2 regions of the Arthrobacter sp. Dra40 genome follow, and region 2 is predicted to be linked to the other one. Evidence: riboswitches for the same ligand, from Rfam matches in the RefSeq annotation. Region 2 holds a riboswitch; the other holds the start of a gene.
The links. Region 2 has a riboswitch for S-adenosylmethionine ahead of AC5RWT_RS00675 (hypothetical protein). Riboswitches for the same ligand answer to the same signal wherever they lie in the genome.
Positions count from the first base shown of each region.

Region 1: linked by a shared signal. The riboswitch ahead of AC5RWT_RS13345 (flavin reductase family protein) and the one ahead of AC5RWT_RS00675 (hypothetical protein) in region 2 are both predicted to bind S-adenosylmethionine.

Region 1 covers NZ_JBNHHB010000025.1:47,972-54,859, forward strand. Annotated here, with positions in the region: gene AC5RWT_RS13315 (amino acid ABC transporter substrate-binding protein) at 1-459, shown strand, start outside; gene AC5RWT_RS13320 (amino acid ABC transporter permease) at 503-1,162, shown strand; gene AC5RWT_RS13325 (amino acid ABC transporter ATP-binding protein) at 1,149-1,955, shown strand; gene AC5RWT_RS13330 (hypothetical protein) at 1,972-2,424, opposite strand; gene AC5RWT_RS13335 (hypothetical protein) at 2,699-2,926, shown strand; gene AC5RWT_RS13340 (prephenate dehydratase) at 3,029-3,898, shown strand; SAM riboswitch class IV at 3,961-4,075, shown strand; gene AC5RWT_RS13345 (flavin reductase family protein) at 4,117-4,623, shown strand; gene AC5RWT_RS13350 (aldo/keto reductase) at 4,657-5,694, opposite strand; gene AC5RWT_RS13355 (MDR family MFS transporter) at 5,918-6,888, shown strand, end outside.
Region 2 covers NZ_JBNHHB010000001.1:125,921-132,808, reverse strand. Annotated here, with positions in the region: gene AC5RWT_RS00690 (GAF domain-containing serine/threonine-protein kinase) at 1-589, shown strand, start outside; gene AC5RWT_RS00685 (PIN domain-containing protein) at 576-965, shown strand; gene AC5RWT_RS00680 (VOC family protein) at 1,041-1,430, shown strand; SAM riboswitch class IV at 1,520-1,652, shown strand; gene AC5RWT_RS00675 (hypothetical protein) at 1,681-2,037, shown strand; gene AC5RWT_RS00670 (glycosyltransferase family 2 protein) at 2,103-2,897, opposite strand; gene AC5RWT_RS00665 (PIG-L family deacetylase) at 2,894-4,345, opposite strand; gene AC5RWT_RS00660 (acyl-CoA dehydrogenase family protein) at 4,339-5,370, opposite strand; gene AC5RWT_RS00655 (Dps family protein) at 5,385-5,945, opposite strand; gene AC5RWT_RS00650 (TspO-related membrane protein) at 6,071-6,888, opposite strand, start outside.

The sequences.
Region 1 (6,888 bases), on a different contig from region 2:
GAGCGCCAGGCCAAGTTCGACTTCTCGGATCCCTACACGGTGAGCACCGGCGTCGTCGTCGTAAAGTCGGACAACAATGACATCGCCTCCCTGGCGGATCTGAAGGGCAAGACCACCGCCCAGTCCCTGACCAGTAATTTCTACGAACTGGCCAAGTCCGCCGGCGCCAAGGTCCAGGCCGTGGAGGGCTGGGCACAGGCGGTGACGCTGCTGGAGCAGGGCCGCGTTGACGCCACCGTCAACGACAAGCTGACCTATCTGGACTACCAGGCCACCAACCACAACAAGAACATCAAGGTCGCTGCCGAAACGGACGAAAAGACGCAGAGTGCCTTCGCCTTCAAGAAGGGCAGCGACGACCTGGTCAAGGCCGTTGATACGGCCCTTGAGGAGTTGCGGGCCGATGGCACGCTGGCCAAAATCTCCAACAAGTACTTCGGCGCGGACGTCACCAAGTAGAGGGGCTGGGTCTGAAGGGAAACGCTAACGTAGCCGTATGGACATCGACTGGGAGCTTGTCGGCAGTTCGCTCTGGCCCATTGTTCAGGGCGGGCTGACCGGCACCATCCCCCTCTCGCTGGCCAGTTTCGCCATCGGCCTGATGCTGGCCCTTGTGGTTGCCCTGATGCGGTTGAGCCGCAACCGGCTCCTGGCCGGCATCGCCCGCGCCTATGTGTCGGTGATCCGCGGCACTCCGCTGCTGGTCCAGCTGTTCGTAATCTTCTACGGCCTCCCGTCGATCGGCGTGGTCCTCGACCCGTGGCCGAGCGCGATCATCGCGTTTTCCCTGAACGTGGGCGGTTATGCGGCCGAAATCATCCGGGCCGCGATTCTGTCCGTCCCCAAGGGCCAGTGGGAAGCCGGCCACACCATTGGCATGGCCGGCACCACCACCCTGCGCCGCATCATCCTGCCGCAGGCTGCGCGCGTGTCGGTGCCGCCGCTGTCCAATACCTTCATCTCCCTGGTCAAGGACACGTCCCTCGCCTCCCTGATCCTGGTCACCGAGGCATTCCGTGCGGCGCAGGAGATTGCCGCGTTCAGCCAGAAGTTCATGCTGCTTTACATAGAGGCCGCGGTTGTCTACTGGGTGTTCTGCCTGGTGCTGTCCGCCGGGCAGTCCCGACTGGAGAAGAGGCTGGAACGCTATGTCGCCCATTGACGGCCCTGCCGCTGCCGTGTCGCAGCCCGGCGCCGCAGCCGAGCCCGTGCTCTCCGTGGAGGGGCTGCGCAAATCCTTCGCCGACAACCAGGTGCTCAAGTCCATCGACCTGTCGGTCCAGGCCGGTGGCGTGCTGGCCCTGATCGGACCGTCCGGCTCCGGCAAGACCACCGTGCTACGTTGCCTCAACGGCTTGGAAACGCCCGACGGCGGACGAGTTGCCTTTTCGGGCGGCCCAGCCGTGGACTTCGGTTCGCCGGTGAACCGGAAACAGATCGCCGCGCTGCGTGACCGCAGCGCCATGGTGTTCCAGCACTACAACCTCTTTCCGCACATGACCGTGCTGCAAAACATCATTGAGGGTCCGGTCCAGGTGCAGAAGCGGCCCAAAGCCGAAGCTGTGCGCGAGGCCAGGTCGTTGCTGGACCGCGTCGGCCTCTCCGGCAAGGAAGACCAGTATCCGCATCAGCTCTCCGGCGGGCAGCAGCAGCGGGTCGGCATCGTCCGGGCGCTGGCGCTCAAGCCCTCGCTGCTGTTGTTCGACGAGCCCACCTCGGCGCTGGACCCGGAACTGGTCGGTGATGTGCTGCATGTGATCAAGGAGCTGGCCGACGAAGGCTGGACCATGGCCCTTGTCACCCACGAACTGGCCTTCGCCCGTGAAGTGGCCAGCGAAGTGGTGTTCATGGACGGCGGCGTGGTGGTGGAACGAGGGCACCCCGAACAGGTGCTGCGCGAACCGCAGGAAGAGCGGACCCGGCAGTTCGTCCACCGGCTGCTGAACCCCTTTTAGGCTGTGGAAAAAGCGCCTAAGGCAGCGACGGACCCCGGGGCGGCAGGGGCGGAATGACCGCCGCTGGCTGTTTCCGGTTAGGGCTGGGGGCGGCCACGGCCGGGCCTGGCGCGGACAAGGCCGGGGTGGCCTCGGCCGGGCCTGGCGCGGACACGTGGGCTCCTGCCGGCTGGAGTTGGCCGGGTTGCAGTGTGCGGAACCACGCGTCGTACCGCTGGTCAGCGCGCTTCGTGGCGCGGGAAACGCCTCCTGCCAACAGCGCGAAGCCTGCGATCGAGATCAGGGCGAACAGCACCGCAAGACCCGAATACACATCTGCGTCCGAGCTGTAAAACATGCTGGTGGCATCCAGGAACGACTCCCGGACTGCCGACGCTGACATCCAGGCACTCATCACCCCTCCCGCAACGAAGAGGACGGTGCCCCACATGGTCAGGGCAGCAGCTGGCGGAATATAGCGGTAGTTCATGCTTCCCACTATCGGGCTCCCGACCTGCCCCGTTACGTCCACCCTCTTCTTGTTCGGCATGGCCGCGGCCCGGCTGCCCGCCACAAGGCCGCGGGACGGCCCGGTCCTCCCTGCGTGCGGAACGCCACGCCGCCTTAAAATTCATCTGATGTCCATTGGGATGGCAGAATGTAAAGTTCCATGCACCGTTCCGCATGGCACGATCGTTCCGACTTGACGCTGCGTTCCCGCGCTTTCTCCTCTGCGGCAGTTTCCGGTCACGAAAGGCAGAACCATGGCCACTTCCTTGGCTCCCGCGTCCTGGGCCTCCAAGTCCTTGACGGCACACACGGCTTCCGAGGCCGACGACCTCCTCAATGCCGCGGTAGAAGAGCTGCAAAAAATCGCGGCCATCGACGGCGAGTGCGGCATCCTCGTTACCCGCACCGGCCCCGGGCAGTTCACCGTGGAACTGAGCGAGGACGTGCCCTACGGCATCACGCAGGAATCCCAGCTGGCCTAAAAGTCCGGCAGCCGGCTCCCTGCACCGGCTGCCGCGCTTTTGTGACGCCAGGCCAAGCCCCGGAATGAAGCGCCGGGCGGCCCCGGTGGGATAATTTCGCCCATGGCTCCAGCTATTGCGTACCAAGGTGAACCCGGTTCGAACTCCCACATGGCGTGCCTTGAGGTGCGCCCCGGCTGGGAGGCCGTGCCGTGCGCCAGCTTTGAGGACGCCTTCGCCGCCGTCACAAGCGGCACGGCCGAACTGGCCATGATTCCCATCGATAATTCAATCGCCGGCCGGGTAGCGGACATCCACGCGCTGTTGCCCAAGTCCACCCTGCAGATCGTGGAGGAGTTTTTCCTGCCGATCCGCTTCAGCCTCCTGGGCGTACCCGGAGCGACTGTGGAGCAGGCCCGCGAGGTGCATAGCCACATTCACGCGCTGGGCCAGTGCCGTAACCTCATCCGTCGGCTTGGCTTGACGCCGGTGATCGCCGGCGACACCGCCGGTTCGGCGCGCGAGGTGGCGGAGTGGAACGACCCGACCAAGGTCTCCCTGGCGCCGCCGATGGCTGCCGAGCTCTATGGCCTGGAGGTCTTCGCGGAAGAAGTCGAGGACGATCCCACGAACACCACCCGGTTTGTGGTGCTGGCCGACCGCCGGCCCGTACCGACCCGGGAGGAGCTGCCCGGTCCGGCCGTGACCAGCTTTGTTTTCCGGGTGCGGAACGTGCCGTCGGCCCTGTACAAAGCTCTCGGTGGGTTCGCCACCAACGGGATCAACATGACCCGGCTGGAGAGCTACATGGTGGGCGGCGAGTTCGCTGCCACCGTGTTCATGGTGGATGTGGAAGGCCACCCCGAAGATCAGGCAATGGTCCACGCCTTCGAGGAACTGGACTTCTTCACCACGGAAATCCGACTGCTGGGCGTCTACCCGGCGCACCCGTTCCGCCGGCGTACGGTCCGTGCCGGCGTCGACGGATCATGACATCTTGACGAACTGTTACCGGGGTTTGACGCGGCCCCCGTCCGGCTCTTAGCGTGGAAGCGAATCAAGAGCGCCAACTGCACAGCCCTGGCTGGTTGGCCGGCAACCCTCTACCGTAGCGGGGTGCTCCAGGTGATGATTCGGCCCGCCGGGTTTGTCGGCGAGCAAGTACGCGTACTCCCCGCAGCAGCGGATGCGCCCTAGCTTCAAGGACGGCCATGTCGCTCCATTATGACCTGACACCCAATACCCTCCGCTCCGCCTTCGGCCGCTTCCCGTCGGGCATCGCCGCACTGTGCGCGATCGTCGACGGCGCGCCCCAAGGCATCGTCGCTTCTTCCTTCACGGTCGGGGTTTCGCTCGAGCCGCCGCTGGTCATGTTTGCCGTGCAGAATACGTCCCGCACCTGGCCTTTGCTCCGCGGGGCAGAACGAATCGGCGTCTCGGTGCTGGGCACGGAGCACGACGGCGTCTGCCGCCAGATCGCCTCGAAGAACGGCGACCGTTTCGCCGGCCTCAGCCTGCACAGCACCGACCCGGGAGCCCTCTTTCTGAACGACGCGGCGCTGTGGCTGGACTGCTCAGTGCACCAAGAAGTTCCGGCCGGTGATCACCACGTCGTGCTGCTGGAGGTGCACGGCTTGTCCACCCATGACGGTACTCATGAGCCGCTGGTTTTCCACGACTCCGTCTTCCGGCGGCTGAAGCAGCCCGTCCTCGTCTAGAGACCAGGTCTGGGCGCGGGAGAAGCGGAAGGCTCAGGGCAGGGGACGCCCGCGTGCCGCCACCCACAGGGCGTACCATTCCTGGCGCGTCATCGCCTCCCCGACTGCCTCTGCCTCGGCGCAGGCCCTGATCCGGTCAGGGCTGCTGGTACCCACGACAGGGCGGATGCCCGCCGGATGGCGCAGCAGCCAGCCCAGCACCACGGCTTCCAAAGTGCAGCCCTTGTCCTTGGCAAGTTCGGCGACCAGGGCTGCGGCTGAAGCGTCCGCCGCGGCGGTAGTACCGGTGCCGGCAGCCCCATCCTCCCCGGCGGTATCCTGCGGGCTCCCGGCCGCGGAGCTCCCTTGACCGCGCACCGTCTCGGTCAGGCCGGCACGCCCGCTGTAGCGGCCCTGGGCCAGGGACCCCCAGGCCTGAAGCTGCACTCCGTTGGCTGCGCAGTATTCCAGTGTGCCGTGCGGGAAGCTGATGCCCGTTCCGTCCGGATGGTTCACCAGCACGCCGGACTCCAGCCAGTCCCGCCGGTACAAACTCATCTCCAGTTGGTTCACGGCCAGCGGCTCGTCCAGCGCCGACTGCAGCCAGCGCATTTGTTCGCCTGACATATTGGAGACACCAAGACGGCCAACCTTTCCGGCCATCCGGAGTTCGTTGAAGGCCCTGGCTATCTCTTCGACCGGGGCCAGCGGGTCCGGGCGGTGAATCAGCAGTGTGTCCAGGTGGTCGACATGCAGCCGGCGCAGGGTCTCCTCGGTGCGGGCCAGGATCGCGCGGCGGGACGAGTCGTAATGTCCTGCCATACCGGGAGAGGGCAACACGATGCCGCATTTGCTCTGCAGGTAGACTAACTCCCGCAGCTCCGGACGTTCGGTTAGTACCCGCCCGAAGGCAGCCTCGGCCTTGCCGCGGGCGTAAATATCGGCGTGGTCAAAAGTTTTGATTCCGGTTTCCAGGGCCGCGTCCACGGCGGCATGCGCTGCGGCAACGTCAGCCGCTTCCAGCGGTCCGCTCCCCCAGCCACCGCCCAAACCCATGCAGCCGAAAATGAGGCGCGATCCGGCGTCGTCCATTGATGTGTCCCCTCTCTGGGCAGGGTCCCAGCGTACGACGTTCAGCCGGCACCGGTCTCTGCCCGAAGCCCTTGTGCTGCCTTGCCGACGGCAGTACGGTACTGACGCGGAGCGGGTAGCGTCCCCAGGCAACCTCGTCCCGGCCGCCTGCGCCACCCGCCGTGGAAGTTACGCCATGGCCTTTCCCCCCAGCCCCGACCAAGATCCGCGTCCAGTCCCGGGTTTGGACGTTGCCCCTGGTCCCCCGGCTCGAAGCCAGGAACCGCAGGGAACAGCTCCTACCCGGATCATCGTGGTGTTCCTGGGTCTGATGCTCGCCGTCCTGCTCGCGGCCCTGGACCAAACCATCGTGGCCACGGCGCTGCCCACGATTGTCGGAGACTTGAACGGGCTGGAACATATCTCGTGGGTGATCACCGCCTACATCCTGGCCGCGACCATCGGCCTGCCGATCTACGGCAAGCTCGGGGACCTCTTCGGGCGCAAGAGCATCTTCGTCTTCGCGATCGCTGTGTTCCTGGGCGGCTCCGTGCTCTCGGGCGTGGCCCAGGATATGACGCAGCTGATCGCGTTCCGGGCCGTGCAGGGCATTGGAGGCGGCGGGCTGATGATCGGTGCGCAGGCCATTATCGGCGACCTGGTCTCCCCGCGCGAACGCGGCAAGTACATGGGCTTGATTGGCGCCGCCTTCGGACTCGCCTCGGTCAGCGGACCACTGCTGGGCGGATTCATCACCGATTACTGGAGCTGGCGCTGGGTTTTCTACATCAACCTGCCGCTGGGGGCCGTCGCACTGGTGGTCATCATCTCCACCCTGCACTTGCACAAACCCACCGGTCCCCGGCCAAAACTGGACTACCTGGGAACCTTGCTGCTGGCGATCGCGAGTGCCGCGGTCATCCTCTTCACCAGCTGGGGCGGGACCACTTACGCCTGGGACAGCCCGGTGATCATCGCCCTCGGAGCCATCGCCGTCGTCGCGGCGGTTCTGTTCGCGCTGGCCGAGCGCCGGGCGCAGGAACCGGTGCTGCCGCTGCGGCTCTTCCGCAACCGGGACTTTACCCTGCCGACTCTGATGGGCGTGGCGGTGGGCATGGCGATGTTCTCCGCGATCGCCTATTTGCCTACCTTCCTGCAGATGGTCAACGGCGCCACTGCCACCGAGTCCGGTTTGATGATGATTCCAATGACAGC
Region 2 (6,888 bases):
CCGTGAGGTGGCGTTGATGCTGTCCGATCTGGCGCAATCGCGGCGCGGCCGGTACAAGGATGTTTCCATCATTCCGGCCGATGAGCCACAGCGGATGGAAGCGGTCCACCGCTACGACATCCTAGACACCCCGCCGGACGGCACCTTCGACCGGATCACGGCGCTGGCCGCCAGGCTGTTCTCCACACCCATCGCGATTGTCAGCGTGGTGGACCACGATCGGATCTGGTTCAAGTCGCATCACGGCCTGGACATTGAGCAGATCGACCGGGAACCAGGGCTCTGCGCTTCGGCCATCCTGCAGAACGGCCCCTGGATCATCAACAACGCGCCCGCTGATCCCCGAGCGCTGTCCAACTCACTGGTGGCCAGCGACTTCGGACTGAAGTTCTACGCGGGCGTTCCGTTGAAGACCCGGGACGGCTACAACCTGGGCACGCTGTGCGTTCTGGACTTCGAGCCGCGCGGCTTCAGCGCCGAGGACACCCTCACGCTGGAAGACCTGGCCGCCGTGGTCATGAATGACTTAGAGCTGAGGTTGGAAAGCCGCCGGCACGTTTCGGAAGAGCCCCTGGCTGGTCATCGATGAGGACGAATCTGCCAAGCTGGCACGCACGCTCACCCGCTTCAGCGCGGATGGCGAGATACTGACGGCGTCGATGCTCCTCTATACCGAACTGCATCATGCCGCCCGACGGCGAGTCGGCGCCGCCGTCCCGGCCCGAACCATCAATGCCGTGCTTGCCGCCATCAACCTGGTTGATCTGTCCCGCGACGATCTGGTGTTCGCCGCCGCGCTGCCCGGACGCCTCAGGTCCGCGGACGCGATCCATCTGGCCACGGCGCTCCGTCTCCACACCGACACCTTCGTGGCCTACGACCGTGAATTGACCGCCGCCGCAGAAGAGGCAGGACTGTCCGTGGCGTCACCGGGAGGGGCAGACAGCAGGGGCGATCTGCGGTAGCGTCCCACCATCACGGCGAACCGCGACCTAGGGCGGCGCTGGCTATCGACCGGGAGGGAACCCATGCTGCGGGGAATGAGCACGGTCAGCTACTGGACCTCGGATCTGCCGGCCGCCGTGGAGTGGTACTCGGACCTGCTGGACACAGAGCCGTATTTCCAGCAGCCTGGCTATGCCGAGTTCCGGATCGGCGACTACCAGCATGAGCTCGGCCTGATCGACACGAGGCATGCTCCGGGGGGACACGGGATAGATCCGGGCGGCGCCATCCTCTACTGGCACGTGGACGACGTGGAGGCCGTCCGGCGTCGGCTGCTGGAGAAGGGCGCCAAGGAACTGGAGCCGGTCACCGAGCGGGGGCCCGGCTTCATCACGGCCTCGGTGGTCGATCCGTTCGGCAACGTGCTGGGGATCATGCAGAACCCGCACTACCTGGAGGTCCTGCAATCCGGCCGGGGGTCCTAAGCGCGCCGCTTCAGCTGCCGGCCGCCGCCGCTGGCCGGGCTGGCCATGCCGCACCATTTTGTCAGAGGCGGCCACTAGGCTGAAGGCAGCTTCACGAGATGCGCCCCCGCCCTCCGTCAAGGAGGGCACATGCTCCGACATGGCCGCACACCAACCCCAACCTCACGGGTGGTTCGGATGAAGAAGCGGCCCGTCTCCGACTGGAACAGGCAAGAGCGTCCGCGGTGGCGGACCGTTGAAAGGAACTGGCATGGCCAACTACCCAAACCGAGCCAACGATGAGCCCCCGATCAGGACGGAACCGTGCTCGTGGTTCGGCCCGGGACACAACGTCCATTGGATCCAGGCCCGGAAGGCACTCCACGACGATGTTGGAGTTCCGGTGGCCGTTCATCTGGAGGCGGAAGGAACAGTCCGTCTGGACGACGAAGTCCAGGAGCGGCGCTACTGGCACCACGACACGCCGGACGTCGCCGAGGCCTTGGCCCTGCCGTGCGGCGACATCACCTGGTACGCGCGGTTTAGTGTGCTGACGATCGAGACGATCGTGGACCGACGCCTTTTCAACCTAGGACCGGTCAGCGAGGCATTGGAGTGCCGGGCTTAGCCCGGACACGTCGGCGCTAAGGGGTGGCCTGGCACGCTTCCGCGTCTGTTTCTCGCGGGAGCGCGTCAGCTGCCGGCCGCTTCGAGGTTGGCAAGATAGCCGGCGAACCCGCCAGGAGTCCGGCCCCGCAGCCGGCCCGAGGTGGTGACCTGCAGGTGCGCCGCTGGCAACACCACGCCGCCGAGCGAACGGATGGCTTCGACCAGCCGGACGTCCTCATGTTCTGCGAGCGCAGGAAAGCCGCCGGCAGCCAGATACATGGACGCCCGGACGCCGAGGTTGGCGCCGTGCACCTTGGTACTCGGTTCCTGCCCGGTGTAGTTTTCCCGCCAGGCGCGCAAAAGCCCGGGTGCCAGGCTGGCGGTCTCGGGTTCCACCGTCCCCGCCACCGCATCGGCTCCGGCGTTGGCCAGCCGTGCAAAGGCCGTCAGCCAGTCTTCCGGCACCAAGGTGTCCGCGTCGGTGCAGGCAAGCCACGTCTCCTCGGCCGCGGTGTTGCGGCCATCGGCTTCCAGCGCGGCGGAGACTCCGGCCGCGCGCGCGGCACCGACGGAGCCGAAGTCGCCCGCCAGCACGGTGATCCGCCCGTCCGCCCGGGCCGCCTGCCCGGCGATCTTGGCCGAATGGTCGGTGCACCGGTCCAGCACCACCACCAGCTCCACGTCGCAGTGCGGCTGCCGGGCCCGGAGCACGTCCATGGCCCGCCGTAGCCGGCGCAGGCATTTTCCCAGCAGTTGCTCCTCGTTGTGCACCGGAACAACGACGGCGATGCGCCGCAACGCGGGTGCCGCATCCCCTCCCCCGGCGGCACAGTCTGCGGATGTCACCCCGGCGGGGCCGGCCACTGGCGCGGCGGTCACTGCGCGCGCTCCGGCGCTTGCAGCACTTCCAGCAAGAAGTCCCGTTCGCGATGGAGGGCAACAACGTCCCAGCCGGTGGATTCCTTCGCGACCGCGTGGACCTGTTCGCCGTCCAGTTCCCAGCCCTCGATCGGATGCAGCCAGTGGCACAGCAGCAGGTGGCCGCCGGGGTTCAGGGTTTCCTGCACCTTTCCGAGCAGCTCCCGCAGTTCCGGGCCTGTCAGGAAATAGCCGATTTCCGAGATGGCCACCAGGTCCAGTCCGTCGGCGGCGGAGCATGGCCAGCCGGCCGGCAGCTGCGCCCGCACCAACTCCACATTGTTGAGGTCCGCCAGCCGGCGGCGTGCCCGGTCCAGTGCCACGCCGCTGGCGTCCACCGCCACCAGCCGATCGCAGCGGGCGGCGAGCTCGGCGGTCAGCACGCCGATGGAACAGCCGACTTCCAAGGCGTTGCCGTACCGTTCGGCCGGGAGGGCGGCCAGGGTGACGGCCCGTTTCCGGCGTTCGTACCAGCTGGACAGGTAGTTCCACGGGTCCGGGTCGCTGCGGTACAGCCGGTCGAAGATGTGCTCGGCGTGCTCGGATCCGGCCGGACCAACCGGGGTCCACTCGAAGATTTCGACGCCACGGTCGAAATGTTCTTGAAACGTTTCACTGAGCAGCACCTCGTCGCCCGCCGCCGTGGACAGCGGCTGGGTCTGCGAGACGTGCGAGGCAAGCGCCAGCTGTTTGGCCGCCGCGTCCTGCGCCGACAGCCGCACGGCCCGCCACTCGGCCCAACGAGGATCGGCCTCAGCGTCTGCCCAGTGCCAGTACCAGATGGGGAACTCCAGCAGATCCGCCCGGTGGGCCGTAGCCGACCGGGCCGCCGCATGGCCCACCGCTTCATGGTCAGGGTGACCGTCCTGCCGGTAGGGCGCCGCAACGACCGTCTGCGCGTGGCCCTTTAGAGCTTGGGCGAAGGCGGCATCCAGGGCGTCGGCGTGCTGGCCGACCATCCCGTCCGGGATGCCCAGGAACTGCCATTCCAGGCGGCCTGCACTTGCCCCGTGGTCCGACTGGGCTTGGGCTTGGGCTTGGGTCTGCATCTGGGCCTGAGTCTGGGCTTGTGCTTGTGCTTGGGCGGAGGCTTCCAGTGCCTGCATCGCGGCGCGGAATTCCGCCAGCCGCAGCCTGCGCAGGTCGGCCGCGGAGTAAGTGGGCGAATCCGGATGGGAGGCCTCGCCCGCGGTGCAGAGCAGCACGGTGACATCCACTCCCCGAACCAGCGAGGAGTGGATCAGTCCTGCGGCGCCGAGTGACTCGTCGTCGGGATGCGCCGCGGCCACCACCAGCCGGCAGCCGCGGCCCGGGACCACGCCCGCGTCCAGCGGAGGCAGCCGGTCGATGCCCGCCGCCAGCCAATCGGCTTCATTGGTTCCGGCGTCAACGTGGGAGAAGGTTACCACACGGGCTCCTGCTGTTCTAGGACCATGGCGCCGAGCGCCGCGTCGTCGCGGGAGGCATGGTGCTGGCGGATGTAGACGCTGAGGTCAGCCACCCGCCGGGCATGCTGCTCGTCCCACACTAGTGGTGCGGGGCCCAGTGTGTGGGCGCAAATCTCCAGCATCCGTGAGCAGATGGCCTCGATCTGGCCGCGGACGTGATGGGCCTGGACCGCACCGGCGGCTCCGGCGTCCACTGCGGCAGCCGCGGCGGCCAGCACGTCGGCGCCGGCCGCCAGCAAGCGGTCCGCTTCGCCCAGCCAGGCCAAGGCCAACTGGTCCGGGGTCCGAGAGGTGGCGGCAGCCCGGAGCGTGCGGAAGAGCCCTACGGCCCCGCCGAACCAGCAGGCGGCGACGCCGATCCCGCCCCAGGCAAATCCCGGGCGGTGCAGGTACCAGTCGGTTCCACCGACCGGGGTGGCAACTGCTTGCTGGAAAAACACCGGTCCGCTGGGAACGGCGGCCAGGCCGCGGCTGATCCACTCGGCGGGCTCAACGGTGACCGCCGGCTGCGTCAGGTCCACTGCGAACGCCCGGCGTCCGCCGTCGACATGCGCCGTGACCACGGCATGGTCCAGGTGCGCTGCCAAGGAGCACCACGGCTTGGTGCCCGACAAAAGCCAGGCACCGCCGTCGTTGGTGGGTTTGGCGTCCAGTTGGGTGCCGGACGATTCCGCCGCAAACACACCCCACGCTGTGCCCGCGGGACGCTCCACCCCGGCCTGCGCCAGGATGGCGGCGGCATCCAGGTGCGGCTCCACGGCGCGGGCGGCGGTCAGGTCCTCGGCGGCCAGCGCGGCGAGGAACTCCCACAGGGCCAGGGTGTTGCCGCCGCCTGGCCGGGGCGCTGGGTCCGGCGCGGCACGGAGGATCGGGAACAGCGGCAGCGGATCACCCGCGCACCGCGAAGCTTCTGCCAACAAGGGCCCGGCAGCGCCCCACTCGAGGTGGAGCTGCTGCCGGACCCTGAAGGCGCTGTTACGTTTCACAGAGTGCGGTCGGGTTACTTCGTCTTCTTGGCCGCGCCCTTTTCGGTCTTCTCTCCGCCGCTGGCCAGTTCGCCGGCGCTGTTCTCCAGATGCGCCCGCATGAACCACTGGAAGAGTTCCAGTTCGGCGGTCTGGCCGATCAGCATGTCCTCGGTAATCGGATCGATGTCACCGACGGTCTCGATGGCCTCGCGGTGCGCGCCGACCACCCCGTTGTAAACCACGTCCAGCGCCGCGAGGTGCTCGGCGGTGCCGGCGCGGTGGATGTCATAGTCGTCCCAGCTTCGTTCCTGGACCAGGGCACCGGGCAGCCCGTTCGGGGAGACGCCCAGGGTGGCGATGCGCTCGGCGACGGCGTCGATCATAGCGCGGACCTTTTCGATCTGCGGATCGAGCATTTCGTGGACTCCGATGAAGTCCCGGCCCACCACGTTCCAGTGGGCGTGCTTGAGGGTCAACTGCAGGTCATTGAGCGCGTGGAGCCGCTGCTGCAGGATCTTTGCGACCTTTCGGCCGTCTTCCAGCTTGAGGCCGGGAACTGTGTAGCCTGCCTTGGATCGGGTCGTTTCCGCCATGAGAAACCTCCTTGCTCGGCGATGCCGCTTGTCGGCATCCTGCTGTTTCCCAACCTAGCGGCGAACCCGCGAAACTTCCCGCCGGACGACGCTGCGTCAGCCAAGGGCGAAATTCAGCAGGCTTACTAATCGCGGGGACCAGTACCGGCTACCACCCGGATGACAACCGCCGTGATCAGCACCACCGCGGCACAGATGGCGGCGACGATGGCGGTGCCTTGATCGACGAGTCCGCCGTCGACGCGCCCGACGGCGATCCAGGCCAGACCCCAGCTGGTGGCCAGCGCCGGGGCCAGCCGGCCGCGGCTGTAGAGTGCCGTGGCGACGCCCACCGCCGCCGCCAGGGCAAGCACGATCGAGGACAGCAAGGTCACCGGAAGTCCGGAACCGTCCACGCCGGACGCGGCGAGGGCGGCGGCGGCGTTGGCCACCGTGGCCACGGTGACCCAGCCCAGGTAGAGGCCGAAGGTTCCGTCGGTGATGAGCGCGTCCAGCGCTCCCCCGTTGGGCGTGCCGACCAGGACCACCAGGATGCGGGCCAGCACTGCCAGCAGCACGATGATCACGGCGAGGCTGATCACCAGCAGTCCGACCTGCACCACCCAGATCCACGCCGCGTTCAAGAGCATGGAGGCCACGGCCCAGCGGCGCAGGGCGGCATGCCGGGCGGACCGCCGCTGGGCCGGCAGCAGTTGCCAGACCGCGTAGGCGAGCAGTCCGAGGTAGATGAGGGACCAGATCCGGAAGGCCGGCGAGGCCGGAGCCAGCGGCGTGGAGTCTTCGTTCAGCCATCCTCCCGCCGCCTCCTGGATGGGCGTCCCGATCAGCACGCCACTGCCCATGAAGGCGGCAACGATCGCCACCAGGGAGCTGACCAGCACAAGGATCGGCACCGCCAGTCCGGTCCGGCTATCCGTTCCTTGCTGCATGGTTCCTCCGGCCG